Regions from separate parts of the Halobacillus shinanisalinarum genome, predicted to be linked through region 2. Evidence: a T-box and tRNA genes for the amino acid it is inferred to sense, from the RefSeq annotation. Region 2 holds a T-box; the other holds one or more tRNA genes.
The links. A T-box is a leader RNA that pairs with one kind of tRNA and senses whether it is charged. The one in region 2 lies ahead of leuS (leucine--tRNA ligase), so its partner is inferred to be a tRNA-Leu.
Positions count from the first base shown of each region.

Region 1: it encodes a tRNA-Leu, which carries the amino acid that the T-box ahead of leuS (leucine--tRNA ligase) is inferred to sense. The anticodon was not compared.

Region 1 covers NZ_CP095074.1:2,493,343-2,509,051, reverse strand. Annotated here, with positions in the region: gene radA (DNA repair protein RadA) at 1-11, opposite strand, end outside; gene clpC (ATP-dependent protease ATP-binding subunit ClpC) at 186-2,642, opposite strand; gene MUO14_RS12375 (protein-arginine kinase McsB) at 2,662-3,732, opposite strand; gene MUO14_RS12370 (protein-arginine kinase activator protein McsA) at 3,732-4,280, opposite strand; gene MUO14_RS12365 (CtsR family transcriptional regulator) at 4,301-4,765, opposite strand; gene MUO14_RS12360 (MgtC/SapB family protein) at 4,931-5,623, opposite strand; rRNA gene rrf (5S ribosomal RNA) at 5,725-5,838, opposite strand; rRNA gene MUO14_RS12350 (23S ribosomal RNA) at 5,907-8,827, opposite strand; rRNA gene MUO14_RS12345 (16S ribosomal RNA) at 9,061-10,629, opposite strand; tRNA gene MUO14_RS12340 (tRNA-Ala) at 10,747-10,822, opposite strand; tRNA gene MUO14_RS12335 (tRNA-Pro) at 10,843-10,919, opposite strand; tRNA gene MUO14_RS12330 (tRNA-Arg) at 10,928-11,004, opposite strand; tRNA gene MUO14_RS12325 (tRNA-Leu) at 11,016-11,104, opposite strand; tRNA gene MUO14_RS12320 (tRNA-Gly) at 11,146-11,220, opposite strand; tRNA gene MUO14_RS12315 (tRNA-Leu) at 11,227-11,308, opposite strand; tRNA gene MUO14_RS12310 (tRNA-Lys) at 11,316-11,391, opposite strand; tRNA gene MUO14_RS12305 (tRNA-Thr) at 11,442-11,517, opposite strand; tRNA gene MUO14_RS12300 (tRNA-Val) at 11,523-11,598, opposite strand; rRNA gene rrf (5S ribosomal RNA) at 11,614-11,727, opposite strand; rRNA gene MUO14_RS12290 (23S ribosomal RNA) at 11,846-14,767, opposite strand; rRNA gene MUO14_RS12285 (16S ribosomal RNA) at 15,001-15,709, opposite strand, start outside.
Region 2 covers NZ_CP095074.1:793,489-809,197, reverse strand. Annotated here, with positions in the region: gene MUO14_RS04305 (WD40 repeat domain-containing protein) at 1-719, shown strand, start outside; gene MUO14_RS24240 (hypothetical protein) at 762-896, opposite strand; T-box leader at 1,019-1,233, shown strand; gene leuS (leucine--tRNA ligase) at 1,421-3,835, shown strand; gene MUO14_RS04295 (rhodanese-like domain-containing protein) at 3,974-4,285, shown strand; gene MUO14_RS04290 (rhodanese-like domain-containing protein) at 4,306-4,641, shown strand; rRNA gene MUO14_RS04285 (16S ribosomal RNA) at 5,066-6,633, shown strand; rRNA gene MUO14_RS04280 (23S ribosomal RNA) at 6,867-9,788, shown strand; rRNA gene rrf (5S ribosomal RNA) at 9,857-9,970, shown strand; gene MUO14_RS04270 (cation diffusion facilitator family transporter) at 10,298-11,275, opposite strand; gene MUO14_RS04265 (hypothetical protein) at 11,870-12,121, shown strand; gene MUO14_RS04260 (BaiN/RdsA family NAD(P)/FAD-dependent oxidoreductase) at 12,218-13,477, opposite strand; gene MUO14_RS04255 (putative polysaccharide biosynthesis protein) at 13,584-15,212, shown strand; gene MUO14_RS04250 (pseudouridine synthase) at 15,217-15,709, shown strand, end outside.

The DNA of each region.
Region 1 (15,709 bases), 1.7 Mb from region 2:
CTCTTTGCCAAGGAAATCGTCCCCTCTCTCTTACTATTTTATACGATAAACATTGTGAAAAAGTTTCATATTGATATCAATTATATTAAACTGCTCTTACTAAGAGCATAGCTGATACAGAAAAAAATCGGAAGGCAAATACCTTCCGATTGTAAAACATTCATATTCTCTTCAAATTTAAGGCCTTATTTTGCTTCTTGTTGAACATGAACCATAAATTCCTTATCGTCATTTAGGTCAATTTTAACCTTTTGACCTTTTTGAATATTCTCTTTTAATAACTCTTCAGATAAAAGGTCTTCAACGTTTTTCTGAATGGAGCGGCGCAATGGTCTTGCCCCGTATTCCGGATCGAAGCCTTTTTCTGCAATATGCTCGATAGCTTTTTCAGTTAAAGTAAAGTCGATCTCTTGATCTAATAATCGTTTTCTCAAATGTTCTGCCATCAAGGTTACGATATCTTTCATATGCTTCTTCTCTAGAGAGTGGAAGACAATTGTTTCATCAATTCTATTTAAGAACTCTGGACGGAATGCCTTCTTCAACTCATCAGTAACTTTAGACTTCATATCTTTATAGTCCTGTCCTGAATCGTCCATAGAAAATCCGAGATATTTATTTCTCTTAAGCTCCTGGGCACCAACGTTAGATGTCATAATGAGAACGGTGTTGCGGAAATCAATAACGCGTCCTTTAGAGTCAGTTAAGCGGCCATCCTCAAGCACTTGTAGAAGAATGTTAAATACTTCAGGATGGGCCTTCTCAACTTCGTCCAACAGGATAACAGAATAGGGTTTATTCCGTACCTTCTCAGTGAGCTGACCACCTTCATCATAACCTACATAACCTGGAGGTGAACCTACAAGTCGGGACGTGCTGTGTTTTTCCATATATTCGGACATATCGATACGAATCATTGCATCTTCTTCCCCAAACATACTCTCAGCCAACGCACGGGCAAGTTCAGTTTTACCTACACCAGTAGGCCCTAGGAAAATGAACGAGCCAATCGGACGTTTCGGATCCTTTAGACCTGCGCGGGCACGGCGAATCGCTTTAGATATCGCTCGGACTGCTTCTTCCTGACCAATGATGCGATTATGAAGAGTATCCTCTAGATGCAGCAACCGCTCACTCTCATCTTTTGTCATTTTTTCTACAGGAACACCTGTCCATGTCGATACAATGGATGCTATATCCTCAACAGTGACCTCTGAATCTTCTTGGCCTTGCTTCTCTTTCCATTCATCCTTAGTCTGATCAAGCTCATCACGTAAATGCTGCTCATTATCTCTTAGTGATGCCGCCTTTTCAAATTCTTGACTTTGCACGGCTGCATCCTTTTCTTTCCGCACTTCTTCCAGTTTCTGTTCAAGCTCTTTTAAGTTTGGTGGTGCAGTATAAGAGCGAAGGCGAACTTTTGATGCCGCTTCATCAATTAAGTCAATCGCCTTATCCGGCAGGAAGCGGTCAGAAATATAACGATCTGAGAAACGAACGGCAGACTCAATAGAATCATCTGTAATTGACACTCTATGGTGAGCTTCGTAACGATCACGCAGCCCTTTTAAAATTTGAACAGATTCTTCGAGTGTTGGTTCACCTACTTGAATCGGCTGGAAACGGCGTTCAAGCGCTGCATCCTTCTCAATATACTTTTTATATTCGTCTAGCGTTGTGGCACCAATACATTGCAATTCACCGCGTGCAAGGGAAGGTTTTAGAATATTAGAAGCATCAATCGCTCCTTCAGCACCACCTGCACCAATTAAAGTATGGAGTTCATCAATGAATAAAATGATATTTCCTGCCTGACGAATTTCCTCCATTACCTTTTTCAACCGGTCCTCAAATTCTCCACGGTATTTCGTGCCTGCAACAACGGTTCCCATATCAAGTGTCATGACTCGTTTATCACGCAAAATCTCCGGTATTTCATTGTTCATGATTTGCTGGGCCAAACCTTCAGCAATCGCCGTTTTACCTACACCAGGTTCCCCAACAAGGACAGGATTATTCTTTGTACGACGACTTAACACTTGAATAACACGCTCTATTTCCTTGCTACGACCAATCACTGGATCGATGTTGCCTTCTTTAGCAATAGCTGTTAAGTCACGCGCAAGTGAGTCAAGAGTCGGTGTATTCGCATTAGCTGATTGCGCACCGCCAGTGCCGCCACGACGATTCTGACCACCAGTTGATTCGTTATTACCAAGTAACTGCAATACTTGCTGGCGGGCTTTATTTAGGCTGACCCCTAAATTATTTAATACACGAGCTGCAACGCCCTCTCCTTCACGAATAAGACCCAGAAGAATATGCTCTGTACCCACATAAGAATGACCTAACTTGCGAGCTTCATCCATTGATAACTCAATCACTTTTTTTGCACGTGGAGTGTAGTGTATCGTTTGTGATACCTTTTCACCCTTACCGATTAATTTTTCAACTTCTTGCTGAATCTTGCTTGATTCGAGGCTTAAGGCTGTTAAAGATTTAGCAGCAATTCCCTCTCCTTCACTTACTAACCCTAATAAAATATGCTCTGTTCCAATGTTGTTATGACCTAATCGAACCGCTTCTTCTTGTGCTAAAGCAAGTACTTTTTGTGCTCGTTCAGTAAATCGTCCAAACATCATGGACACAACCTCCTTGCATTTATTCTTTATTTTCTAATTGTAATCTTTCACGAATTAGTGAAGCTCTTCTAATATCTCGCTCAGACGGAGACAATGTTTCTTTTGCATACTGCTGCAGAAATCCAGGTTGTGTTAATACCATTAACTCATTGAGGATCGTTTTTGGCACATGATCTATAAATCCAAGATCAATACCCAGCCTAAGGTCGGATAAACATTTAGCAGCCTCTTTAGACTCTATGATTCGACCATACTTTAGAACACCATACGAGCGAAAAATTCGATCCTCAAGCTGTATGCCTGAGCGGTGCATCAAAGTTTGTCTTGCCCTTCGCTCCTGATCAATCAGCTGTTTTACTACACTATGAAGATCCTCTACGATATCTTCTTCAGATTTCCCTAGTGTAATTTGATTTGATATTTGAAAAATACTCCCTACAGCTTCACTGCCTTCTCCATAAATTCCCCGTACGACTAAACCAAGCTGGTTAATAGCCGGGGTCATTCGGTTAATCTGCTGTGTTAAAGCAAGAGCCGGAAGGTGCATCATTACCGACGCTCTCATCCCAGTACCAACGTTTGTAGGGCAAGCCGTTAAATAACCACGTTTTTCATCAAACGCATAATCAATCTTTTCCTCCAGCCAATCATCAAGCTGTGATGCCTGCTCTAAAGCCCTGTCAAGTTGAAAGCCCGGGAAATATAACTGTATGCGAATATGATCCTCTTCATTAATCATAATTGATACCTGTTCATTTTGAGAAATTAAAGAAGCAGAGTGTTCTGAGTTGTCCGTTAAATGCGGGCTAATTAAATGCTTCTCTACTAGAACCCTTTTCTCAATAGGCTGCAGATCACTCATTTTAACTATTTCAAAACCTTTATAATCCCTAAACGACTCGCTGCGAAATTCTTCATTGAAAAAATTTAATACTTTTTCCAGATTATCTTCGGAAGAAATCGTCGGGAACGGAATATTTGAGAAGTTACGCGCTAATCGAATGCGGCTGCTCAAAACAATATCACTATCCGGTCCATCTTGTTTCATCCATGGACTAATCGCTTCATTCATAAATTGCTGTAATGACATTAGCTCTCCCCCTCCTCTCTGTCTTGGAGTTGGTCATCCAAAGAGCGAATTTCATCTCTAAGCTTGGCAGCTTCTTCAAACTCTTCCTGTTCGATTAACCGCTGCAGCTCAGATTTATATTGATCCTTTTGACGCCTAAGGTGCAAGTTACCCCCTTCACGCCTGGGGATTTTCCCATCATGGTGTGTATTACCGCTATGCACACGGCGGAGAATTGGATTGAGCCGTTCGTCAAATGTCTTATAACATTCAGCACAACCAAACTTTCCTGCCCTGGCAAATTCTTTAAAAGTTAAGCCGCATTTCGGACATTTAAGCTGCTCTTTAGGTTGCTGAGTACCCGTTTGCTGACCATTGGGAGATTGTTTTGGTTCGAAATTAAATAGACCAGTCAATAAATCGTTTAGTGTAAAGTTTTCTTCATGGTCATGCATATATCCTTTTTCCTTCGCACATTGTTCACAAACATGAACTTCAGTCTTCTCCCCATTCATTAGTTGTGTCAAATGAACGGTGGCAGCACGGTTATGGCATCGCTGGCATTCCATAACATTCTCTCCCTTCTATATTAGCTTGTGTATTTCAGGGTGAACAGCATAGCCGTAAGAATCCTTGAGCGGACCTCGTCCCTTAGAGGAAGGGGGAAAGCGAGAACTTCACGATCTATTGCACTGACCATCATACGTGCTTCACGGCTCGTAATGCTGTTATTTTCAAGTAATCTTTCGATAATGTCTATTGCTATAGATTGAGAAACCTTTGGATGAATGAGCTGTACAATATCATCAATCATCTTTGCTTCAGATCGGTGTTGAACACGGCGTATCCGAATATAACCGCCGCCTCCACGTTTACTTTCAACTATATAACCTTTTTCCACAGTGAAACGTGTTTTAATCACATAATTAATTTGTGAGGGAACACATTGAAACCGATCAGCAATTTCACTCCTCTTAATTTCAATAGCTTTCTTTTCATTATTATCTAAAATATTCTTTAAATACTCTTCTATGATGTCGGATATATTCCGCATCTTCCCTCCCCCTCTTTTGACTTTGACTATCTTTGACTATAATTTTATTATACTCATTTTAAATACATTCGCAAATAAAAAGTTTGTGTGTTTACACCTCTCATCATTCCCTAATCAGATAAAGGTTAAAACAAAAAACTATACGATTTTCTCGTATAGTTTCCTTTATCTTCTTTGTTCAACCTGAAGGACATTATCGACTTTTGATAACTTTTCAAGTAAAGAAATCTCATTAATCTTTTGTCCTTTGGTAATTTGAATAAGAATATTTTTAGTTTTATTATTTAAATTTTCAATTTCCACCTTTTGCAGCGAAATACCTTCCTCATCAAATATGCCGAGTAACTTACTTGTTTCGATTCTCTCATCTGCCAGGAGCACATATGAATTTTTGAAATAGCCACTAAAGTACTTTTTCTCCAAATTATTTAAAAAGATGAGACTCAATAGAACTAAAATCGTAGCGAGTACAGCAACATCATACATGCCGGCACCGACAACTAAGCCCAATCCAGCAACTGTCCATATAGATGCTGCTGTCGTGAGTCCGCGGATCGTCATCCCATTAACAATAATTGTTCCAGCTCCTAAGAAACCAATCCCACTAATAACGTAGGAAGGGAGACGGGATGGGTCAAAACGAACATTATCATGATCACTAATAAATTCTTCAAAGCCATATAATGATAGAAGCATCATAAGACAAGAACCGATGCCGACAAGTATATGGGTGCGAAATCCTGCGGAATGATTTTTCAACTCCCGCTCAAATCCTATAATCCCTGATAAAAGTAACGCAATAAATAAGCGGATAAAAAACAACTCTAAGTTATCATTGAATAAATCAAAATCGTCCATACCAATACCACCACCCCTTGTTCAGCAAATAATGTGTGACCTCACTATATTATTATATAGTAAAAAACCGGAAGCATATGCTTCCGGTTTACATTATAATGACGTGGCCGCGTCCTACTCTCACGGGGATCGACCCGACTACCATCGGCGCTGAAGAGCTTAACTACTGTGTTCGGCATGGGAACAGGTGTGACCTCTTCGCTCTCGCCACCACATCATAAAGTATGAGGGAAACCCTCAAAACTAGATAAGACAGGCAAGACCAAACGATTCAATTTTTGATATAGATAAGTCATCGATTGATTAGTATCCGTCAGCTTCACGTGTCACCACGCTTCGACCTCGGACCTATCGACCTCATCGTCTCTGAGGAATCTTACTTACTTGGCGTAAGGGGAAATCTCATCTCAAGGGGGCTTCATGCTTAGATGCTTTCAGCACTTATCCCGTCCACACGTAGCTACCCAGCGATGCTCCTGGCGGAACAACTGGTACACCAGCGGTGTGTCCATCCCGGTCCTCTCGTACTAAGGACAGCTCCTTTCAGATTTCCAACGCCCACGACGGATAGGGACCGAACTGTCTCACGACGTTCTGAACCCAGCTCGCGTACCGCTTTAATGGGCGAACAGCCCAACCCTTGGGACCGACTACAGCCCCAGGATGCGATGAGCCGACATCGAGGTGCCAAACCTCCCCGTCGATGTGGACTCTTGGGGGAGATAAGCCTGTTATCCCCGGGGTAGCTTTTATCCGTTGAGCGACGGCCCTTCCATACGGTACCGCCGGATCACTAAGCCCGACTTTCGTCCCTGCTCGACTTGTAGGTCTCGCAGTCAAGCTCCCTTGTGCCTTTACACTCTGCGAATGATTTCCAACCATTCTGAGGGAACCTTTGGGCGCCTCCGTTACTCTTTAGGAGGCGACCGCCCCAGTCAAACTGCCCACCTGACACTGTCTCCGAACCGGATCACGGTCCTGGGTTAGAATGTCCGTACAGCCAGGGTGGTATCCCACCAGCGCCTCCACCGAAGCTAGCGCTCCGGCTTCTCAGGCTCCCACCTATCCTGTACAAGCTGTACCAACATTCAATATCAGGCTACAGTAAAGCTCCACGGGGTCTTTCCGTCCTGTCGCGGGTAATGCGCATCTTCACGCATAGTATAATTTCACCGGGTCTCTCGTTGAGACAGTGCCCAAGTCGTTGCACCTTTCGTGCGGGTCGGAACTTACCCGACAAGGAATTTCGCTACCTTAGGACCGTTATAGTTACGGCCGCCGTTTACTGGGGCTTCGGTTCAACGCTTCGCGCCAAGCGCTAACGCATCCCCTTAACCTTCCAGCACCGGGCAGGTGTCAGCCCCTATACTTCGCCTTACGGCTTCGCAGAGACCTGTGTTTTTGGTAAACAGTCGCTTGGGCCTTTTCACTGCGGCTCCTCGGCAGAGGAGCACCCCTTCTCCCGAAGTTACGGGGTCATTTTGCCGAGTTCCTTAACGAGAGTTCTCCCGCTCACCTTAGGATTCTCTCCTCGCCTACCTGTGTTGGTTTGCGGTACGGGCGCCTCTTTCCTCACTAGAGGATTTTCTTGGCAGTGTGAAATCAGGAGCTTCGGTACTCTAGTTCCCTCCCCATCACAGCTTGACGTTGCCGAGCGGATTTGCCTGTCTCGACCGTCTCACTGCTTGGACGCACACATCCAGTGGTGCGCTCTCCTTATCCTCCTGCGTCCCCCCGTCGTTCAAACGGAAAGGAGGCGGTACAGGAATATCAACCTGTTGGCCATCGCCTACGCCTTTCGGCCTCGGCTTAGGTCCCGACTAACCCTGAGAGGACGAGCCTTCCTCAGGAAACCTTGGGCTTTCGGTGAAAGAGATTCTCACTCTTTTTTCGCTACTCATACCGGCATTCTCACTTCTAAGCGCTCCACCAGTCCTTACGGTCTGACTTCGCAGCCCTTAGAACGCTCTCCTACCACTGATCCCTAAGGATCAATCCGCAGCTTCGGTGGTGTGTTTAGCCCCGGTATATTTTCGGCGCAGCGTCACTCGACCAGTGAGCTATTACGCACTCTTTCAATGATGGCTGCTTCTAAGCCAACATCCTGGTTGTCTAAGCAACGCCACATCCTTTTCCACTTAACACACACTTGGGGACCTTAGCTGGCGGTCTGGGCTGTTTCCCTTTCGACCATGAACCTTATCACCCATGGTCTGACTCCCAGAACAAAGTCGTTGGCATTCGGAGTTTGACTGAATTCGGTAACCCGGTAGGGGCCCCTCGTCCAATCAGTGCTCTACCTCCAAGACTTTCTATTCTGAGGCTAGCCCTAAAGCTATTTCGGAGAGAACCAGCTATCTCCGTGTTCGATTGGCATTTCACCCCTACCCACACCTCATCCCCGCAATTTTCAACTTGCGTGGGTTCGGGCCTCCAGTCAGTGTTACCTGACCTTCACCCTGGACATGGGTAGATCACACGGTTTCGGGTCTACGACCGCCTACTGCTTCGCCCTATTCAGACTCGCTTTCGCTGCGGCTCCGCTGCTTTAGCTTAACCTTGCAGACGGTCGTAACTCGCCGGTTCATTCTACAAAAGGCACGCCGTCACCCATCAATGGGCTCCGACTACTTGTAGGCGCACGGTTTCAGGATCTCTTTCACTCCCCTTCCGGGGTGCTTTTCACCTTTCCCTCACGGTACTGGTTCACTATCGGTTACTAGGGAGTATTTAGCCTTGGGAGATGGTCCTCCCGGATTCCGACGGAATTCCTCGTGTTCCGCCGTACTCAGGATCCACTCCGGAGAAAAGAAGATGTCGACTACAGGGCTCTTACCTGCTCTGGCTGATCGTTCCAGATCGATTCATCTATCCTCTTTTTTTGTAACTCCAAAGGAGTGTCCTACAACCCCAGAAAGCAAGCTTTCTGGTTTGGGCTGTTTCCGTTTCGCTCGCCGCTACTTGGGAAATCGCGTTTGCTTTCTCTTCCTCCGGGTAATGAGATGTTTCAGTTCCCCGGGTCTGCCTTCCCTTACCTATGTATTCAGTAAAGGATCCTGCTCCATTACGAGCAGGGGGTTCCCCCATTCGGAAATCTTCGGTGCATAGCCTACTTACGGCTTCCCAAAGCATATCGGTGTTAGTCCCGTCCTTCATCGGCTCCTAGTACCAAGGCATCCACCGTGCGCCCTTATTCACTTAACTATTGTCGTCGTGAAAAGACGTTAAAAAATTGATGTTTGATGTCTTGTCATCCCGTGTCGATCTCTATCTAAAGAGGATCGTCACGTTCTGATTATCTTATCCAGTTTTCAAGGTTCACATTGAAAGATCGTTTGATCTCTCAAAACTGAACAACCAACCAGGTACGTCTTCCGTATGCGGCAGCTTCCCGACTTTCTCGAAAGAGAAAGAGGTCGCCTTGCATATGTCCTTAGAAAGGAGGTGATCCAGCCGCACCTTCCGATACGGCTACCTTGTTACGACTTCACCCCAATCATTGGCCCCACCTTCGGCGGCTGGCTCACATAATGTGTTACCTCACCGACTTCGGGTGTTGCCAACTCTCGTGGTGTGACGGGCGGTGTGTACAAGGCCCGGGAACGTATTCACCGCGGCATGCTGATCCGCGATTACTAGCGATTCCGGCTTCATGCAGGCGAGTTGCAGCCTGCAATCCGAACTGAGAATGGTTTTATGGGATTTGCTACACCTCGCGGCTTCGCTGCCCTTTGTACCATCCATTGTAGCACGTGTGTAGCCCAGGTCATAAGGGGCATGATGATTTGACGTCATCCCCGCCTTCCTCCGGTTTGTCACCGGCAGTCACCTTAGAGTGCCCAACTGAATGCTGGCAACTAAGATTAGGGGTTGCGCTCGTTGCGGGACTTAACCCAACATCTCACGACACGAGCTGACGACAACCATGCACCACCTGTCACTTGGTCCCCGAAGGGAAAACCCTATCTCTAGGGCGATCCAAGGATGTCAAGACCTGGTAAGGTTCTTCGCGTTGCTTCGAATTAAACCACATGCTCCACCGCTTGTGCGGGCCCCCGTCAATTCCTTTGAGTTTCAGCCTTGCGGCCGTACTCCCCAGGCGGAGTGCTTAATGCGTTAACTTCAGCACTAAGGGGTGGAAGCCCCCTAACACCTAGCACTCATCGTTTACGGCGTGGACTACCAGGGTATCTAATCCTGTTTGCTACCCACGCTTTCGCACCTCAGCGTCAGAAACAGACCAGAGAGTCGCCTTCGCCACTGGTGTTCCTCCACATATCTACGCATTTCACCGCTACACGTGGAATTCCACTCTCCTCTTCTGTCCTCAAGTTCCCCAGTTTCCAATGACCCTCCACGGTTGAGCCGTGGGCTTTCACATCAGACTTAAGGAACCGCCTGCGCGCGCTTTACGCCCAATAATTCCGGACAACGCTTGCCCCCTACGTATTACCGCGGCTGCTGGCACGTAGTTAGCCGGGGCTTCCTCGTTAGGTACCGTCAAGGTACCGCCCTGTTTGAACGGTACATGTTCTTCCCTAACAACAGAACTTTACGATCCGAAGACCTTCATCGTTCACGCGGCGTTGCTCCGTCAGACTTTCGTCCATTGCGGAAGATTCCCTACTGCTGCCTCCCGTAGGAGTCTGGGCCGTGTCTCAGTCCCAGTGTGGCCGATCACCCTCTCAGGTCGGCTACGCATCGTCGCCTTGGTGAGCCGTTACCTCACCAACTAGCTAATGCGCCGCGGGCCCATCTGTAAGTGATAGCTAGAAGCCATCTTTTACCTTCCTCTCATGCGAGATAAAGGATTACCCGGCATTAGCCCCGGTTTCCCGGAGTTATTCCGATCTTACAGGCAGGTTGCCCACGTGTTACTCACCCGTCCGCCGCTCATTCCACAGGCTTCACCCCCGAAGGGGATCCGCCTGCTTCCTGCGCTCGACTTGCATGTATTAGGCACGCCGCCAGCGTTCGTCCTGAGCCAGGATCAAACTCTCCATAAAAGTTAAAGTTTGACTTGCTCATTTGCACACCGAATGTGCTTGTTTGAATTCTCTCTATTTAATAGAAAGAATATATTGACGTACTGGTTGGTTCGTTCAGTTTTCAAAGATCAAAAATGGTGGAGCCTAGCGGGATCGAACCGCTGACCTCCTGCGTGCAAAGCAGGCGCTCTCCCAGCTGAGCTAAGGCCCCAAGTTGTAATGGTTAGAGAATGGTCGGGAAGACAGGATTCGAACCTGCGACCCCTTGGTCCCAAACCAAGTGCTCTACCAAGCTGAGCTACTTCCCGTAAAATAATGGCGCGCCCGAGAGGAGTCGAACCCCTAACCTTCTGATCCGTAGTCAGACGCTCTATCCAATTGAGCTACGGGCGCAAATAAAATTATGGTGCCGAGGGCCGGACTCGAACCGGCACGGTAGAAACCTACCGCAGGATTTTAAGTCCTGTGCGTCTGCCAATTCCGCCACCCCGGCTTGACAAGTTTGTTAGGTCTTTTAAATCTTATTAAGTATTATGGAGCGGAAGACGGGATTCGAACCCGCGACCCCCACCTTGGCAAGGTGGTGTTCTACCACTGAACTACTTCCGCATATAATGCGGGTGGAGGGACTTGAACCCCCACGCCGTGAAGCACTAGATCCTAAATCTAGCGTGTCTGCCAATTCCACCACACCCGCTAAAAAATGGTGAGCCATGGAGGGCTCGAACCTCCGACCCTCTGATTAAAAGTCAGATGCTCTACCAGCTGAGCTAATGGCTCTTAATAAAAACTAACTTATCGTTCATATATCAATGTTGAAAAGCGATCAATGGTGCCGGCCAGAGGACTTGAACCCCCAACCTACTGATTACAAATCAGTTGCTCTACCAGTTGAGCTAGGCCGGCAATCATGGTGGAGGATGCAGGGCTCGAACCTGCGACCCCTTGCTTGTAAGGCAAGTGCTCTCCCAGCTGAGCTAATCCTCCGGATTATGTAATAAGGCTTGGCAGCGTCCTACTCTCACGGGGATCGACCCGACTACCATCGGCGCTGAAGAGCTTAACTACTGTGTTCGGCATAGGAACAGGTGTGACCTCTTCGCTCTCGCCACCAAACCTTATTAATTTCAAGGACAAGATATATTATATTGCCCTTTCAGGGAAATTTCAAGAGTTTTTTTGAAAACCCTCAAAACTGGATAAGACAGGCAAGACCAAACGATTCAATTTTGATATAGATAAGTCATCGATTGATTAGTATCCGTCAGCTTCACGTGTCACCACGCTTCGACCTCGGACCTATCGACCTCATCGTCTCTGAGGAATCTTACTTACTTGGCGTAAGGGGAAATCTCATCTCAAGGGGGGGCTTCATGCTTAGATGCTTTCAGCACTTATCCCGTCCACACGTAGCTACCCAGCGATGCTCCTGGCGGAACAACTGGTACACCAGCGGTGTGTCCATCCCGGTCCTCTCGTACTAAGGACAGCTCCTTTCAGATTTCCAACGCCCACGACGGATAGGGACCGAACTGTCTCACGACGTTCTGAACCCAGCTCGCGTACCGCTTTAATGGGCGAACAGCCCAACCCTTGGGACCGACTACAGCCCCAGGATGCGATGAGCCGACATCGAGGTGCCAAACCTCCCCGTCGATGTGGACTCTTGGGGGAGATAAGCCTGTTATCCCCGGGGTAGCTTTTATCCGTTGAGCGACGGCCCTTCCATACGGTACCGCCGGATCACTAAGCCCGACTTTCGTCCCTGCTCGACTTGTAGGTCTCGCAGTCAAGCTCCCTTGTGCCTTTACACTCTGCGAATGATTTCCAACCATTCTGAGGGAACCTTTGGGCGCCTCCGTTACTCTTTAGGAGGCGACCGCCCCAGTCAAACTGCCCACCTGACACTGTCTCCGAACCGGATCACGGTCCTGGGTTAGAATGTCCGTACAGCCAGGGTGGTATCCCACCAGCGCCTCCACCGAAGCTAGCGCTCCGGCTTCTCAGGCTCCCACCTATCCTGTACAAGCTGTACCAACATTCAATATCAGGCTACAGTAAAGCTCCACGGGGTCTTTCCGTCCTGTCGCGGGTAATGCGCATCTTCACGCATAGTATAATTTCACCGGGTCTCTCGTTGAGACAGTGCCCAAGTCGTTGCACCTTTCGTGCGGGTCGGAACTTACCCGACAAGGAATTTCGCTACCTTAGGACCGTTATAGTTACGGCCGCCGTTTACTGGGGCTTCGGTTCAACGCTTCGCGCCAAGCGCTAACGCATCCCCTTAACCTTCCAGCACCGGGCAGGTGTCAGCCCCTATACTTCGCCTTACGGCTTCGCAGAGACCTGTGTTTTTGGTAAACAGTCGCTTGGGCCTTTTCACTGCGGCTCCTCGGCAGAGGAGCACCCCTTCTCCCGAAGTTACGGGGTCATTTTGCCGAGTTCCTTAACGAGAGTTCTCCCGCTCACCTTAGGATTCTCTCCTCGCCTACCTGTGTTGGTTTGCGGTACGGGCGCCTCTTTCCTCACTAGAGGATTTTCTTGGCAGTGTGAAATCAGGAGCTTCGGTACTCTAGTTCCCTCCCCATCACAGCTTGACGTTGCCGAGCGGATTTGCCTGTCTCGACCGTCTCACTGCTTGGACGCACACATCCAGTGGTGCGCTCTCCTTATCCTCCTGCGTCCCCCGTCGTTCAAACGGAAAGGAGGCGGTACAGGAATATCAACCTGTTGGCCATCGCCTACGCCTTTCGGCCTCGGCTTAGGTCCCGACTAACCCTGAGAGGACGAGCCTTCCTCAGGAAACCTTGGGCTTTCGGTGAAAGAGATTCTCACTCTTTTTTCGCTACTCATACCGGCATTCTCACTTCTAAGCGCTCCACCAGTCCTTACGGTCTGACTTCGCAGCCCTTAGAACGCTCTCCTACCACTGATCCCTAAGGATCAATCCGCAGCTTCGGTGGTGTGTTTAGCCCCGGTATATTTTCGGCGCAGCGTCACTCGACCAGTGAGCTATTACGCACTCTTTCAATGATGGCTGCTTCTAAGCCAACATCCTGGTTGTCTAAGCAACGCCACATCCTTTTCCACTTAACACACACTTGGGGACCTTAGCTGGCGGTCTGGGCTGTTTCCCTTTCGACCATGAACCTTATCACCCATGGTCTGACTCCCAGAACAAAGTCGTTGGCATTCGGAGTTTGACTGAATTCGGTAACCCGGTAGGGGCCCCTCGTCCAATCAGTGCTCTACCTCCAAGACTTTCTATTCTGAGGCTAGCCCTAAAGCTATTTCGGAGAGAACCAGCTATCTCCGTGTTCGATTGGCATTTCACCCCTACCCACACCTCATCCCCGCAATTTTCAACTTGCGTGGGTTCGGGCCTCCAGTCAGTGTTACCTGACCTTCACCCTGGACATGGGTAGATCACACGGTTTCGGGTCTACGACCGCCTACTGCTTCGCCCTATTCAGACTCGCTTTCGCTGCGGCTCCGCTGCTTTAGCTTAACCTTGCAGACGGTCGTAACTCGCCGGTTCATTCTACAAAAGGCACGCCGTCACCCATCAATGGGCTCCGACTACTTGTAGGCGCACGGTTTCAGGATCTCTTTCACTCCCCTTCCGGGGTGCTTTTCACCTTTCCCTCACGGTACTGGTTCACTATCGGTTACTAGGGAGTATTTAGCCTTGGGAGATGGTCCTCCCGGATTCCGACGGAATTCCTCGTGTTCCGCCGTACTCAGGATCCACTCCGGAGAAAAGAAGATGTCGACTACAGGGCTCTTACCTGCTCTGGCTGATCGTTCCAGATCGATTCATCTATCCTCTTTTTTTGTAACTCCAAAGGAGTGTCCTACAACCCCAGAAAGCAAGCTTTCTGGTTTGGGCTGTTTCCGTTTCGCTCGCCGCTACTTGGGAAATCGCGTTTGCTTTCTCTTCCTCCGGGTAATGAGATGTTTCAGTTCCCCGGGTCTGCCTTCCCTTACCTATGTATTCAGTAAAGGATCCTGCTCCATTACGAGCAGGGGGTTCCCCCATTCGGAAATCTTCGGTGCACAGCCTACTTACGGCTTCCCAAAGCATATCGGTGTTAGTCCCGTCCTTCATCGGCTCCTAGTACCAAGGCATCCACCGTGCGCCCTTATTCACTTAACTATTGTCGTCGTGAAAAGACGTTAAAAAATTGATGTTTGATGTCTTGTCATCCCGTGTCGATCTCTATCTAAAGAGGATCGTCACGTTCTGATTATCTTATCCAGTTTTCAAGGTTCACATTGAAAGATCGTTTGATCTCTCAAAACTGAACAACCAACCAGGTACGTCTTCCGTATGCGGCAGCTTCCCGACTTTCTCGAAAGAGAAAGAGGTCGCCTTGCATATGTCCTTAGAAAGGAGGTGATCCAGCCGCACCTTCCGATACGGCTACCTTGTTACGACTTCACCCCAATCATTGGCCCCACCTTCGGCGGCTGGCTCACATAATGTGTTACCTCACCGACTTCGGGTGTTGCCAACTCTCGTGGTGTGACGGGCGGTGTGTACAAGGCCCGGGAACGTATTCACCGCGGCATGCTGATCCGCGATTACTAGCGATTCCGGCTTCATGCAGGCGAGTTGCAGCCTGCAATCCGAACTGAGAATGGTTTTATGGGATTTGCTACACCTCGCGGCTTCGCTGCCCTTTGTACCATCCATTGTAGCACGTGTGTAGCCCAGGTCATAAGGGGCATGATGATTTGACGTCATCCCCGCCTTCCTCCGGTTTGTCACCGGCAGTCACCTTAGAGTGCCCAACTGAATGCTGGCAACTAAGATTAGGGGTTGCGCTCGTTGCGGGACTTAACCCAACATCTCACGACACGAGCTGACGACAACCATGCACCACCTGTCACTTGGTCCCCGAAGGGAAAACCCTATCTCTAGGGCGATCCAAGGATGTCAAGACCTGGTAAGGTTCTTCGCGTTGCTTCGAATTAAACCACATGCTCCACCGCTTGTGCGGGCCCCCGTCAATTCCTTTGAGTTTCAGCCTTGCGGCCGTACTCCCCAGGCGGAGTGCTTAATGCGTTAACTTCAGCACTAAGGGGTGGAAGCCCC
Region 2 (15,709 bases):
ATAGGCAGACCGTAAATAGTGTTATTTGGATTGGCTCAGGAAAAGAGATTCTTTCAGCTTCAGGAGATGGTACAATCCTTAAACATGAGATCTCCTCTTCAGAGCCAACAGATAAATGGACCGATTTAAAGTCAGGGGTCAGCCATATGCACCTTACGTTCGATGAGAAATATTTATTAACGAGTAATAAGTCCAATATGCTTCGTGTGCGTGAATGGCCAGAAGGGGAGTTAGTCGCCAAGTTTAAAGGTGACCGGCAGCATCGTGGTGTAATCGCCACTGCCTCGACAGCTCCACATGCAATAATTGGTGGTGTAGGACCTACCATTCTACGCTGTGATGTCCCTTCAGGTGAAGTGTTAGAACAAATGGTAGGTCATGATAAGGCAACAATGGGCTTCAAGTTTTTTGATCAGGATAAACTTGCAATATCTATAGGATATGATGGAAAATTAATAATCTGGGACATGGAAGTACATCATCCTTTAGAGAAATACTCCATTGGGGATGAAGGGTATTATGGACTTGCCATCAACCAGTCAAGACTAGAAGCATCCATAGTCATGCCCTATAAGCTCAAGCGAATCAATTTAAAAGACTTGTCTGTTGATGAGGTGGACCTGCCAGCTAAAGGCAATTATAGTATCGATTATTCACCGACTTGCGACCAACTAGCTATCGGATCAGCAGATAAAACGATCAGGCTGTTTCATTATTAAATGAAGTAAGCCCATTCTCTATATAGAGAATGGGCTTACCCTTTATTTTTTAGGTGTTGTATTTGTGGATGACTTTCTCTTTTTTTGAATTGTATCAAATGCTTTCTTAGCGTACCGTTTTGTCTGTTCCGGGTTCTTTTTTGCATAATCGGAAGCTTTTTTAATTAGATTCTTCACAATAAATACCCTCCATTAGAAAGTATAATTCTTATTTTAATTTTACCCTTATTAAAGGTAGTTGTAAACATGAACATTGTATGCTTGACAAAGCCTTAACCTTTCATTAATATACCAATATATACTAAACGTAGAAAAGGACTAGTAATAAAGCTTCAAGCACAAGAGAGACAGTGGGTGGTGAAAGCTGTCCTTGACCTTTATGAACTCGCCTTGGATGTTGAAGAAGCGAACTTAACAGTAGTTTCTTCCGGTCCCATTACCGTTATCGATGTCAAGTGAACGTGATGAACGTTAATTTGGGTGGTACCGCGGGAGAAAGTCTCTCGTCCCTTGCTTTTGGGACGAGAGACTTTTTTATAGATTAAATGTTCAAAAAATTGGCAGAGTGAGAAGGGGGAGGGAAAGACGCAGTGCCACGTGAGCAATGCTTCCTCGAACCATATCACATGTTTCATAACGAAGAGATTGTCGCTTATAAACCGTGGCAATCTTCAGTAAAAGTAATTAAGGGAGGAAAGATTATGGCCTTTGATCATAGGACGATTGAAAAGAAATGGCAAACATATTGGTTGGATCATAAAACTTTCAAAACGAACAGTGATTCCAATAAGAAGAAATTTTATGCGTTAGATATGTTTCCTTATCCATCAGGATCGGGGTTACACGTGGGTCACCCTGAAGGGTATACGGCGACAGATATTGTTTCACGAATGAAACGCATGCAAGGATATGAAGTTTTGCATCCAATTGGCTGGGATGCTTTCGGACTTCCCGCTGAACAATATGCCCTTGACACAGGAAACGACCCTGAAGAATTTACAAAACATAATATTAATACGTTCCGTAGGCAAATTCAGGAATTGGGCTTCTCTTATGATTGGGATCGAGAAATTAATACAACTGATCCGAACTATTACAAATGGACACAGTGGATCTTTCTAAAGCTTTACGAAAAAGATCTTGCTTATATTGATGAAGTAGCTGTTAATTGGTGCCCTGCATTAGGCACAGTACTTGCTAATGAGGAAGTTATTGATGGCAAGAGTGAGCGTGGAGGACACCCTGTTGAACGCAGACCTATGAAGCAGTGGATGCTAAAGATTACTGCCTATGCTGATCGCCTGCTAGAAGATTTAGAAGATTTGGATTGGCCGGAGAGCATAAAAGATATGCAGCGAAACTGGATTGGAAAGTCAGAAGGCGCTGAAGTAAGTTTTGGGATAGCTGGTCAAGATATGTCCTTTGAGGTATTTACAACTAGACCAGACACGCTTTTTGGAGCAACATACGCTGTACTTGCACCGGAGCATCCACTCGTTGGTAAAATCATAACCGCCGAACATAGAGAAGCTGTTAAAGGGTATATCGAACAAGCGCAAAGGAAGAGTGATCTGGAACGTACTGATTTAGCTAAAAACAAATCAGGTGTGTTTACGGGCGCCTATGCAATTAACCCAATCGATGGCAACAAACTTCCCATCTGGGTGGCGGATTATGTGCTTATGAGTTACGGAAGCGGTGCAATCATGGCTGTTCCTGCTCATGATGAACGTGACTATGAATTTGCTACTAAATATGATCTTCCTATCATTGAAGTCGTTGAAGGTGGCGACATTGGCCAAGAAGCCTATACAGGTGATGGGAAACACGTGAACTCAGACTTTTTAAACGGTCTTGGAAAGGAAGAAGCAATTAAGAAGTCGATCCACTGGCTTGAGAGCAACAACAATGGAACAAAAAAAACAACGTATCGGCTTCGTGATTGGTTATTTAGCCGCCAGCGTTATTGGGGAGAGCCGATTCCTATTATTCACTGGGAAGATGGTACAATCTCAGAAGTTCCTGAAGATCAATTACCAGTAACCCTTCCAAAAACTACGGAAATCAAACCTTCTGGAACTGGGGAATCGCCATTAGCCAATATTAGTGAGTGGGTTAATGTAGTTGATCCGAAGACAGGCAAGAAGGGACGACGAGAGACAAACACAATGCCTCAGTGGGCAGGCAGCTGCTGGTATTACCTTCGTTACATTGATGCAGGGAATGACGAAACTTTTGCTGATTTTGATAAGCTTAAGAAATGGCTTCCTGTCGATGTTTATATAGGGGGAGCAGAGCACGCTGTTCTACACTTGCTTTACGCCCGCTTTTGGCACAAAGTACTTTACGATGTCGGCGTTGTTCCTACGAAAGAGCCTTTCCAAAAATTATTTAACCAAGGAATGATCCTTGGTGAGGGTAATGAAAAAATGAGTAAATCCAAAGGGAATGTAGTCAACCCGGATGATATCGTGTATAGCCATGGCGCTGATACTCTTAGACTTTATGAAATGTTTATGGGGCCGCTTGATGCTTCTGTCGCGTGGTCAACGAATGGCCTTGATGGAGCGAGACGTTTCTTGGACCGTATATGGAGACTATTTGTTGTGAATGGCCAATTATCCCCAACTATTAAAGAAAGCAGTGTGGATCAAACCTTAGAGAAAACTTACCATGAAACGGTACAAAAAGTGAGCGAAAACTTCCAAGAGCTACGCTTTAATACAGGGATTTCTCAAATGATGGTCTTTATTAATGAAGGGTACAAAGCAACCGAGCTTCCGAAAGAATTTGTTGAAGGCTTTGTTAAGCTGCTCTCACCTATTGCCCCTCACCTTGCTGAGGAACTATGGGAGAAACTCGGTCACGAAGAGACGATCAGCTACCAGGAGTGGCCATCTTTTGATGAGTCGAAACTCGTGGAGGACGAAGTTGAAGTTGTGATACAAGTAATGGGGAAAGTACGTGCTAAAATGATGATGAGTGTAGAGGCTTCTAAAGAAGATATGGAGAAAAGTGCATTAGAAAATGACAATGTTCAAGAATGGCTGGAAGGGAAGACGGTGAGAAAAGTGATTGCTGTCCCAGGTAAACTTGTGAATATTGTCGCCAATTAAATACCATGTAAAGAAGGCTGGTTCTCGGTGTTGAACCAGCCTTCTTTGTTTATGATTAATGATGTGAACGTAAATTCTTGACTTAAAGATGAACTTTAATACAATATGGATGGTAGAAAAGTTTAAGGAGGAGATAAGATGAGTAGCATTCCTGAAATAAACCCAGATGAGTTACAAAAATGTTTAGATGAAAATACAAATTTGACTATTATAGATGTACGGGAAGATGAAGAAGTCGCGCAGGGAGTCATTCCAACAGCAAAACACATTCCATTAGGTAATATTCCGGAAGCAGTCAGCAATTTGGATCCTGATAAAGAATATGTCATGGTCTGTCGTTCTGGAAGAAGAAGTATGAACGCATCCGAATATTTAAAGGGAAACGGATTCGAGCATGTGAAAAACCTAGAAGGCGGTATGCTCTCCTGGAATGGTGAGCTCGTATTTTAAGGTGAAAGAGGTAGAAACACATGGAGCTCATCTTATTTTTAAGCATTGTAATTGTTTTGATTATCGTTATGAAGGATACTTGGGAGAAAAAAATGCTGACTCGATTAGGAAATGATCCTGTTTCGATTGGAGATTATTGTGTAATAGATATCCGTGATTATATCTCTGCTTCCCATTCTCCCTATCCTGGAGCTGAGAACATACCACTAAGCTATTTGCCGCGCGAACTCAAGGATCAGTTTGATTGCCCCAAAAACATTTTGCTTATTACGGACGATAAGCGAGGGGCAAAGATCGCTGCTAAAATCATCCGCAAGAAAAGAAATAAATTAGTTTATTATATAAAGTCAGCCTAACTTTAAGTGCCACGCCTTTTTTAAAGGTGTGGTTTTTACTTTGCAAAAATCATTGACATTTGGATTATGAACGCGTATTGTTGGGAACATCGCTTTTTAGAAAAACAAGAAGCGGCAAATTGAATTAACTTTCGAAAAATCTACCGAACTATTGACATTCGCTTAGTTCTCATGATAGAATTTGATTACTGTCGCAGAGTTAGTGTGATAGTTTTTCTATCAGCAACGTTATCACGAATAAGTTATTGACTTAACTTATTCACCATGAGATAATGATTGGGTCGCTTTTTTTGAAGCGGCAAGCAATCTTTTGATCTTTGAAAACTGAACGAACCAACCAGTACGTCAAATCATTCTTTCTATTAAATAGAGAGAATTCAAACAAGCACATTCGGTGTGCAAATGAGCAAGTCAAACTTTAACTTTTATGGAGAGTTTGATCCTGGCTCAGGACGAACGCTGGCGGCGTGCCTAATACATGCAAGTCGAGCGCAGGAAGCAGGCGGATCCCCTTCGGGGGTGAAGCCTGTGGAATGAGCGGCGGACGGGTGAGTAACACGTGGGCAACCTGCCTGTAAGATCGGAATAACTCCGGGAAACCGGGGCTAATGCCGGGTAATCCTTTATCTCGCATGAGAGGAAGGTAAAAGATGGCTTCTAGCTATCACTTACAGATGGGCCCGCGGCGCATTAGCTAGTTGGTGAGGTAACGGCTCACCAAGGCGACGATGCGTAGCCGACCTGAGAGGGTGATCGGCCACACTGGGACTGAGACACGGCCCAGACTCCTACGGGAGGCAGCAGTAGGGAATCTTCCGCAATGGACGAAAGTCTGACGGAGCAACGCCGCGTGAACGATGAAGGTCTTCGGATCGTAAAGTTCTGTTGTTAGGGAAGAACATGTACCGTTCAAACAGGGCGGTACCTTGACGGTACCTAACGAGGAAGCCCCGGCTAACTACGTGCCAGCAGCCGCGGTAATACGTAGGGGGCAAGCGTTGTCCGGAATTATTGGGCGTAAAGCGCGCGCAGGCGGTTCCTTAAGTCTGATGTGAAAGCCCACGGCTCAACCGTGGAGGGTCATTGGAAACTGGGGAACTTGAGGACAGAAGAGGAGAGTGGAATTCCACGTGTAGCGGTGAAATGCGTAGATATGTGGAGGAACACCAGTGGCGAAGGCAACTCTCTGGTCTGTTTCTGACGCTGAGGTGCGAAAGCGTGGGTAGCAAACAGGATTAGATACCCTGGTAGTCCACGCCGTAAACGATGAGTGCTAGGTGTTAGGGGGCTTCCACCCCTTAGTGCTGAAGTTAACGCATTAAGCACTCCGCCTGGGGAGTACGGCCGCAAGGCTGAAACTCAAAGGAATTGACGGGGCCCGCACAAGCGGTGGAGCATGTGGTTTAATTCGAAGCAACGCGAAGAACCTTACCAGGTCTTGACATCCTTGGATCGCCCTAGAGATAGGGTTTTCCCTTCGGGGACCAAGTGACAGGTGGTGCATGGTTGTCGTCAGCTCGTGTCGTGAGATGTTGGGTTAAGTCCCGCAACGAGCGCAACCCCTAATCTTAGTTGCCAGCATTCAGTTGGGCACTCTAAGGTGACTGCCGGTGACAAACCGGAGGAAGGCGGGGATGACGTCAAATCATCATGCCCCTTATGACCTGGGCTACACACGTGCTACAATGGATGGTACAAAGGGCAGCGAAGCCGCGAGGTGTAGCAAATCCCATAAAACCATTCTCAGTTCGGATTGCAGGCTGCAACTCGCCTGCATGAAGCCGGAATCGCTAGTAATCGCGGATCAGCATGCCGCGGTGAATACGTTCCCGGGCCTTGTACACACCGCCCGTCACACCACGAGAGTTGGCAACACCCGAAGTCGGTGAGGTAACACATTATGTGAGCCAGCCGCCGAAGGTGGGGCCAATGATTGGGGTGAAGTCGTAACAAGGTAGCCGTATCGGAAGGTGCGGCTGGATCACCTCCTTTCTAAGGACATATGCAAGGCGACCTCTTTCTCTTTCGAGAAAGTCGGGAAGCTGCCGCATACGGAAGACGTACCTGGTTGGTTGTTCAGTTTTGAGAGATCAAACGATCTTTCAATGTGAACCTTGAAAACTGGATAAGATAATCAGAACGTGACGATCCTCTTTAGATAGAGATCGACACGGGATGACAAGACATCAAACATCAATTTTTTAACGTCTTTTCACGACGACAATAGTTAAGTGAATAAGGGCGCACGGTGGATGCCTTGGTACTAGGAGCCGATGAAGGACGGGACTAACACCGATATGCTTTGGGAAGCCGTAAGTAGGCTGTGCACCGAAGATTTCCGAATGGGGGAACCCCCTGCTCGTAATGGAGCAGGATCCTTTACTGAATACATAGGTAAGGGAAGGCAGACCCGGGGAACTGAAACATCTCATTACCCGGAGGAAGAGAAAGCAAACGCGATTTCCCAAGTAGCGGCGAGCGAAACGGAAACAGCCCAAACCAGAAAGCTTGCTTTCTGGGGTTGTAGGACACTCCTTTGGAGTTACAAAAAAAGAGGATAGATGAATCGATCTGGAACGATCAGCCAGAGCAGGTAAGAGCCCTGTAGTCGACATCTTCTTTTCTCCGGAGTGGATCCTGAGTACGGCGGAACACGAGGAATTCCGTCGGAATCCGGGAGGACCATCTCCCAAGGCTAAATACTCCCTAGTAACCGATAGTGAACCAGTACCGTGAGGGAAAGGTGAAAAGCACCCCGGAAGGGGAGTGAAAGAGATCCTGAAACCGTGCGCCTACAAGTAGTCGGAGCCCATTGATGGGTGACGGCGTGCCTTTTGTAGAATGAACCGGCGAGTTACGACCGTCTGCAAGGTTAAGCTAAAGCAGCGGAGCCGCAGCGAAAGCGAGTCTGAATAGGGCGAAGCAGTAGGCGGTCGTAGACCCGAAACCGTGTGATCTACCCATGTCCAGGGTGAAGGTCAGGTAACACTGACTGGAGGCCCGAACCCACGCAAGTTGAAAATTGCGGGGATGAGGTGTGGGTAGGGGTGAAATGCCAATCGAACACGGAGATAGCTGGTTCTCTCCGAAATAGCTTTAGGGCTAGCCTCAGAATAGAAAGTCTTGGAGGTAGAGCACTGATTGGACGAGGGGCCCCTACCGGGTTACCGAATTCAGTCAAACTCCGAATGCCAACGACTTTGTTCTGGGAGTCAGACCATGGGTGATAAGGTTCATGGTCGAAAGGGAAACAGCCCAGACCGCCAGCTAAGGTCCCCAAGTGTGTGTTAAGTGGAAAAGGATGTGGCGTTGCTTAGACAACCAGGATGTTGGCTTAGAAGCAGCCATCATTGAAAGAGTGCGTAATAGCTCACTGGTCGAGTGACGCTGCGCCGAAAATATACCGGGGCTAAACACACCACCGAAGCTGCGGATTGATCCTTAGGGATCAGTGGTAGGAGAGCGTTCTAAGGGCTGCGAAGTCAGACCGTAAGGACTGGTGGAGCGCTTAGAAGTGAGAATGCCGGTATGAGTAGCGAAAAAAGAGTGAGAATCTCTTTCACCGAAAGCCCAAGGTTTCCTGAGGAAGGCTCGTCCTCTCAGGGTTAGTCGGGACCTAAGCCGAGGCCGAAAGGCGTAGGCGATGGCCAACAGGTTGATATTCCTGTACCGCCTCCTTTCCGTTTGAACGACGGGGGGACGCAGGAGGATAAGGAGAGCGCACCACTGGATGTGTGCGTCCAAGCAGTGAGACGGTCGAGACAGGCAAATCCGCTCGGCAACGTCAAGCTGTGATGGGGAGGGAACTAGAGTACCGAAGCTCCTGATTTCACACTGCCAAGAAAATCCTCTAGTGAGGAAAGAGGCGCCCGTACCGCAAACCAACACAGGTAGGCGAGGAGAGAATCCTAAGGTGAGCGGGAGAACTCTCGTTAAGGAACTCGGCAAAATGACCCCGTAACTTCGGGAGAAGGGGTGCTCCTCTGCCGAGGAGCCGCAGTGAAAAGGCCCAAGCGACTGTTTACCAAAAACACAGGTCTCTGCGAAGCCGTAAGGCGAAGTATAGGGGCTGACACCTGCCCGGTGCTGGAAGGTTAAGGGGATGCGTTAGCGCTTGGCGCGAAGCGTTGAACCGAAGCCCCAGTAAACGGCGGCCGTAACTATAACGGTCCTAAGGTAGCGAAATTCCTTGTCGGGTAAGTTCCGACCCGCACGAAAGGTGCAACGACTTGGGCACTGTCTCAACGAGAGACCCGGTGAAATTATACTATGCGTGAAGATGCGCATTACCCGCGACAGGACGGAAAGACCCCGTGGAGCTTTACTGTAGCCTGATATTGAATGTTGGTACAGCTTGTACAGGATAGGTGGGAGCCTGAGAAGCCGGAGCGCTAGCTTCGGTGGAGGCGCTGGTGGGATACCACCCTGGCTGTACGGACATTCTAACCCAGGACCGTGATCCGGTTCGGAGACAGTGTCAGGTGGGCAGTTTGACTGGGGCGGTCGCCTCCTAAAGAGTAACGGAGGCGCCCAAAGGTTCCCTCAGAATGGTTGGAAATCATTCGCAGAGTGTAAAGGCACAAGGGAGCTTGACTGCGAGACCTACAAGTCGAGCAGGGACGAAAGTCGGGCTTAGTGATCCGGCGGTACCGTATGGAAGGGCCGTCGCTCAACGGATAAAAGCTACCCCGGGGATAACAGGCTTATCTCCCCCAAGAGTCCACATCGACGGGGAGGTTTGGCACCTCGATGTCGGCTCATCGCATCCTGGGGCTGTAGTCGGTCCCAAGGGTTGGGCTGTTCGCCCATTAAAGCGGTACGCGAGCTGGGTTCAGAACGTCGTGAGACAGTTCGGTCCCTATCCGTCGTGGGCGTTGGAAATCTGAAAGGAGCTGTCCTTAGTACGAGAGGACCGGGATGGACACACCGCTGGTGTACCAGTTGTTCCGCCAGGAGCATCGCTGGGTAGCTACGTGTGGACGGGATAAGTGCTGAAAGCATCTAAGCATGAAGCCCCCCTTGAGATGAGATTTCCCCTTACGCCAAGTAAGTAAGATTCCTCAGAGACGATGAGGTCGATAGGTCCGAGGTCGAAGCGTGGTGACACGTGAAGCTGACGGATACTAATCAATCGATGACTTATCTATATCAAAATTGAATCGTTTGGTCTTGCCTGTCTTATCCAGTTTTGAGGGTTTCCCTCATAAACGTATGATGTGGTGGCGAGAGCGAAGAGGTCACACCTGTTCCCATGCCGAACACAGTAGTTAAGCTCTTCAGCGCCGATGGTAGTCGGGTCGATCCCCGTGAGAGTAGGACGCGGCCACGTCAAACAACCCCTTGGAATTATCCAAGGGGTTGTTTTTTATAGATTAGGAAACCAGAAAAAATTGACTGTGGATAAGGTTACATGAAGATAGTTACATCTAACTCCAGTGCTCAAGTCACGAAAGACTAGTCAATCGCCCAGTAGTCCCACAGGACGTCGTTCAGTGTTGGTACAAGGGCGAGCCAGTCTTAACCGAACTTTCCATAAATCTGTTCCTGTCCGAACTCCATCTGCCGTGTCTGCCGGTTGCTTGCGCTGTATTACTCCCATATAAAATGAATAGCAAAAACATCGCAAATCAGCTACGCGTGACGTTAAATAGAAGAATCAGTTTTTCTTAGGATTTGATTTATCTACTTGCCAGTCTTTTTGATCATCAGTCTCTAATATTCCTATTGTCACATCGACAACTCCTGGATCCTCCATTACCTTTTCCTGAACTTGGTATTTGATATCATCCGCTTCCCCTAGCGTAAGTCCTTCTTTAAGCTCAATATAACTCTCAACATGATAATCTCTTCCTTCTTGAAGAGTACGCAGCTTACTAATATCAACTACGTTTTGATCACCTAAAATAATTTTCGCTATTCGTTCTTCAACAATTTTAGGGGCAGCTACACCGATTAAGCCAATTGTATTTTCGTATCCAATTTTGAGAGCAATACCAATTAGCAGGATGCCGATAATAAGAGTACCTAAACCATCAAGAAAGTATAACCCTGTTAGATTGGACAACACAACAAAGATTAACGCGATTGCCGAACCGGCTGTGGCTATAATATCTTCATAAAAAACAAGCCGTGTAGGCGGTGCTGCGAGGCTAACATTTTTAAATGCATTTATGAAAATATTACCTTTTTCTGAATTTGTCCGGCTCTCCACAACAATTTCTTTCATTACTTTTATTAAGATATACCCATCAATGATGATGGCTATTATTAGTACTCCAATATTCAACCAGATGTTAGATGAGGGGTGAGGGTCTTGTATTAATCCCCATCCCTTTAAAATGGTCTCATAGGCCATGATAGTAATAATAGTAACAGCCACAAGTACAAATAGGTTGACGACGCGTCCAAATCCAGTTGGAAACCGCTCTGTAGGTTCTTTTTCAGCTAATGCACTACCAAAATAGACAAACCCCTGGTTGGTGGCATCGGCTGCGGAGTGGATAGCTGTAGCGAACATTGCTCCACTACCGCTAACTGCAGCTGCAATCGCTTTGATAATTGCCAATAATGTATTCCCCAAGGCAGCTATACCAGATGATTTATTCCCTTTCTTAAGCAATTTTAAAAAGGCCATAAAGTTTTTCACCCTCACTGATTTAATTCAATACCTTTTTATTTTGCTTTAAAAGTACAATTTTAATCTCCTATTTAAGAATTCCGATGAATCTTTTTTAACGGTTCGTTTAGACCATTAAGCATCAGGAACAAGATTTACATGATTATGATAAACTAATAGAGGATGTTCAAAAAGTTACGAGATGATAAGGTGAAACTTCCATCAGGGTTTTTACTGATGGTTCGTTGAGGCTTACACGACGTGGCGATTTTAGTCTGTGTTCCTTAAAATTCTGACATTTACGGACAGTTAACCCCCCCGCTTAGCTTCTTATTTTCACGACGATACCTTTGGAGTTTTACTGACCGTTCATACGGGATAAACAGCGAATTTCTTCGTTGCTCGGTTTTTCCGATCCTCACCTCCGCTGTGGTCCTCAAAACCGTCGCACTTCGAACTTCTTGCGACGCGCAAAGAACGTGCTCGTGTCGACTTTGTCACGGGAGGTGACGATCTTTGTCGAGTTTCTCATTCGTCAACTTTTTGAACACACACTAAAAATAAGTTTCACTTTTTATAAAATGAAAAATGGTAGTAAGGAGGTTTAGTATTGTGGAGGATAAACAGTCACACGTACTTGTTAACAAATATACTTTTGTGCTGCTCTTCATTCCAGCAGGATTTTATTTATTATCATTAGGAGAAGATGCTTCGAAGTTTCAACACATCTGTCTGAACGGTATGATTATAATTCTGGCTGTTATGGGTGTGTTAGCTGCCACTGGAAAATCTCTGTTCTATGGAGTACTTTGCTTGGCAGCAGCTTTGTTACTTACATATATGAGTTTAGTTCTTATTTGGTAAAAAGCCGAGAAACCTATCATCAGGGATCTCGGCTTTTTATCTTTATACTGAAGGAAGATCTTTAAAGTTGAATAGATCGTTATTCAAAATTTTCCTCTATCCCATCGCTTCATATGCTGCATGAATACCTGCTACTCGACCTGTAACCATAGCAGCTGTGATGTTATATCCCCCTGTATAACCATGAATATCAAGAATTTCACCACAAAAGTAAAGACGTTCCATGAGTTTCGATTGCAGCGTATTTGGTACAACCTCTTTAATTGAAACACCGCCCCCCGTGACAAAGGCTTTTTCAATTGGTTGCGAATCATGGACAGTAACATTAAAATGTTTTATGTGTTTGACAAAACTGTGCAGTTGCTGGTTGGAGATGTTTGCGGCTTTATCTTCATGATTTACATCATTGATCTTTAATAGGTAGACAAGTAATCGCTCGGGAACCAATCCTTTAACGACATTACGGAAAGACTTCCTAGGTTGTTCTTTCAATTGGTTTTGCAAATGTTCATATAACTTCTGCTCATGTTCATCGGGTAGACAATCTATCTCTATGGTAACGGGTCTATGCCCTTTCATAAATTCCTTTACTACATACTGTGAACACCTTAGAATTGCTGGCCCTGACAAACCGAAGTGTGTAAATAGCATGTCCATTCGATGGGTAATGATTGCTTTGTTTTTTTTACTGATAACGGAGACGTCTACATCTCTTAAGGATAGACCTTGGAGTGCTTTATTTTGAATAAAAGAATCTTTTGATAGCAGGGGAACTTCTGTTGGGAAAAGTGTAGTTATCGTATGTCCTGCTTTCTTTGCCCAGGCATAGCCATCACCTGTACTTCCTGTGTGAGGAACAGCCTTCCCGCCGACCGCTAAAACAACGGAGCGAGTGATGACTTTTTCTTTGGACTCTAAAATTATTTGATGCTCATTCTCCCCATAGTGTATTGCTTCAACAGGGATTTTTGTCCGTATTTCGACATTAAGTTCCTTAAGCCGTGAAAGAAGAGCGTTGACAACATCTTTCGCTTTGTTACTAACTGGAAACATTCTGCCGTGGTCCTCTTCTTTTAACCCCACTCCTAGATCTTCAAAAAATTCAATGATGTCATAGTTGTTGAAAACGGAGAAAGGGCTGTACAAAAATTTTCCGTTGCCTGGTATATGTTTAATCACTTCATCTTCTGGCAGCCGGTTCGTGACATTACAACGGCCGCCACCCGATATCGCAAGCTTTGTGCCAAGCTTGCTTCCCTTATCAAGAAGTAAAGTAGTAACCCCTTGTTCAGCTGCTGCAATGGCCGCCATTAGCCCTGATGGTCCTCCACCGATGATCGTTACTTGGTAGCTCATGTCGTTCTTCCTTTCTTTTTAACCACTTAAAACAGATGTTTCCTTGTTATTTATGATAAAATAGATCCGTTCGACTCTACAACATATTGAAGGTGAAGATAACATTATGTCGAAAATTTTAAAAGGTACAATGATCCTGACAGTAGCCTCATTTCTGTCAAAATTTCTAGGAATGATTTATACAGTCCCATTTGAGGAAATGGTCGGCCCTGACGGTATGGAGCTGTATTTCTACGCTTATACACCATACAATATTTTATTGAGTTTATCTACACTTGGTGTGCCTTTGGCTGTTTCAAAGTTTGTCTCCAAATATAATTCGCTTGAAGATTATCAAACGGGACGTGAGATGCTAAGGTCCGGCATGCTGCTTATGGGATTTACAGGAATTGTTGCGTTTCTGATTACGTTTTTAGGTGCTGAACAAATTGCCATTCATAGTTTGTCGGATGAAGCTACGAATACTAAGGTAGCCGAGGTAACGATTGTTATTCGTATGATCAGCTTTGCCCTACTAATTATACCTTTAATGAGTATCATACGCGGATTTTTTCAAGGAAACGACTCAATGGCTCCCACCGGCATTTCTCAAGTCATTGAACAAATCGTGCGGATTATCTTTTTACTCGTTTCGGTGTACGTTGTACTTAATGTGTTGGGTGGGGAGCTTTCAACAGCCATTGGTTTTTCCACTTTTGCGGCTTTCATAGGCGGAGTTGCCTCATTAATTGTCTTGGCTGTGTTTTGGAAGAAACGTAAACCCCATTTGGATAAGCTGGTAGAACAGCAAGAGTTCACGTATGATATTTCAAGGAAATCAATGTATAAAGAACTATTAGGTTACGCTGGTCCATTTGTGTTGGTTGGAATAGCGACACCTCTGTATCAGTTAATTGATCAATTTACATTTAAACAAGCGATGACCGTGGCTGGATTAGGTGATAATTCCGGTGTAGCATTATCAGCTATCCATGTGTTAAGTCATAAATTAGTAATCATACCTGTGACATTAGGCATTGGTCTATCCCTTGCTTTACTACCGGCTATAACAAAGTCATACACTAAAAATTACATGGGGCAGTTAAATCACCAAATTAATCAGGCTTTACAGATTATCGCCCTGCTCATTCTGCCTGCTGTTGTGGGATTATCGGTTCTCGCTAATGAGGCTTATGGAGCCTTTTATGGGGTAGATAAGGTGAGTTATTTTGGGGATTTTCTTAGATGGTATGCGCCCGTTGGATTATTCTTTGCATTATATACGGTAACATCGTCCATTCTACAAGGTATAAACCGGCAAAACTTCGCTGTAGTCAGTCTCGGTTCAGGACTTGCGATTAAGCTCCTTACAAACTCATGGTTTATCGTTATGTTTGGTGCAAAAGGATCGATTATTTCAACCGGATTGGCAGTCCTTGTAGCTGTAGCTTTAAATTTATGGCGGATTCATAGAGCGATTGATTTTTCATTCAAGCAAGTATATAAAAGAAGTTTGCTTATCATAATCGTTACTACAATCATGGCTGCAGTCGTTTTTTTAATAAAATGGGCTATAGGCCTTCTGTGGGACCCGCTTGATAGCAGACTGGCTGCCCTGTTTATATTGATGCTCAGTGCGGGGATAGGCGGAATCGTCTATATATGGATGGCTTACCAAACAACATTGCTCGAAAGGATACTAGGAGGACGTGTACGGATACTTGATAAGTTTCTAAGACGCGGGCAAAGGGGGTAAGGATATGCGAATCGATAAATTATTAGCTAATATGGGCTATGGTACACGTAAAGAAGTCAAAGGGTTACTTAAAGGCGGAAATATAAGAGTTAATGGTCAGCCTGAGAAGAGCCCCAAAACCCATGTGAACCCAGATGAAGATATGGTTACTGTCATGGGAGAAGAGGTAGACTATCGAGAGTATATTTATTTAATGTTAAATAAACCGGGTGACTTAGTTTCTGCTACGAAGGATGCGAACGACCCAACAGTTATCGATATTCTTCAAATAGAAGATCAAGTCTTTGAGCCCTTTCCTGTCGGTAGATTGGATAAGGATACAGAGGGGTTGCTTTTAATTACAAACGATGGCCAGCTGGCTCATCGTTTGACCACGCCAAAGAAGGATATTGGTAAAACGTATTATGCTGTGATAGCGGGTGAGGTAACAGAAAATGATGTGCAAAACTTCGCTGAAGGAGTTACTCTTGAAGACGGATATGTCACAAAGCCAGCCA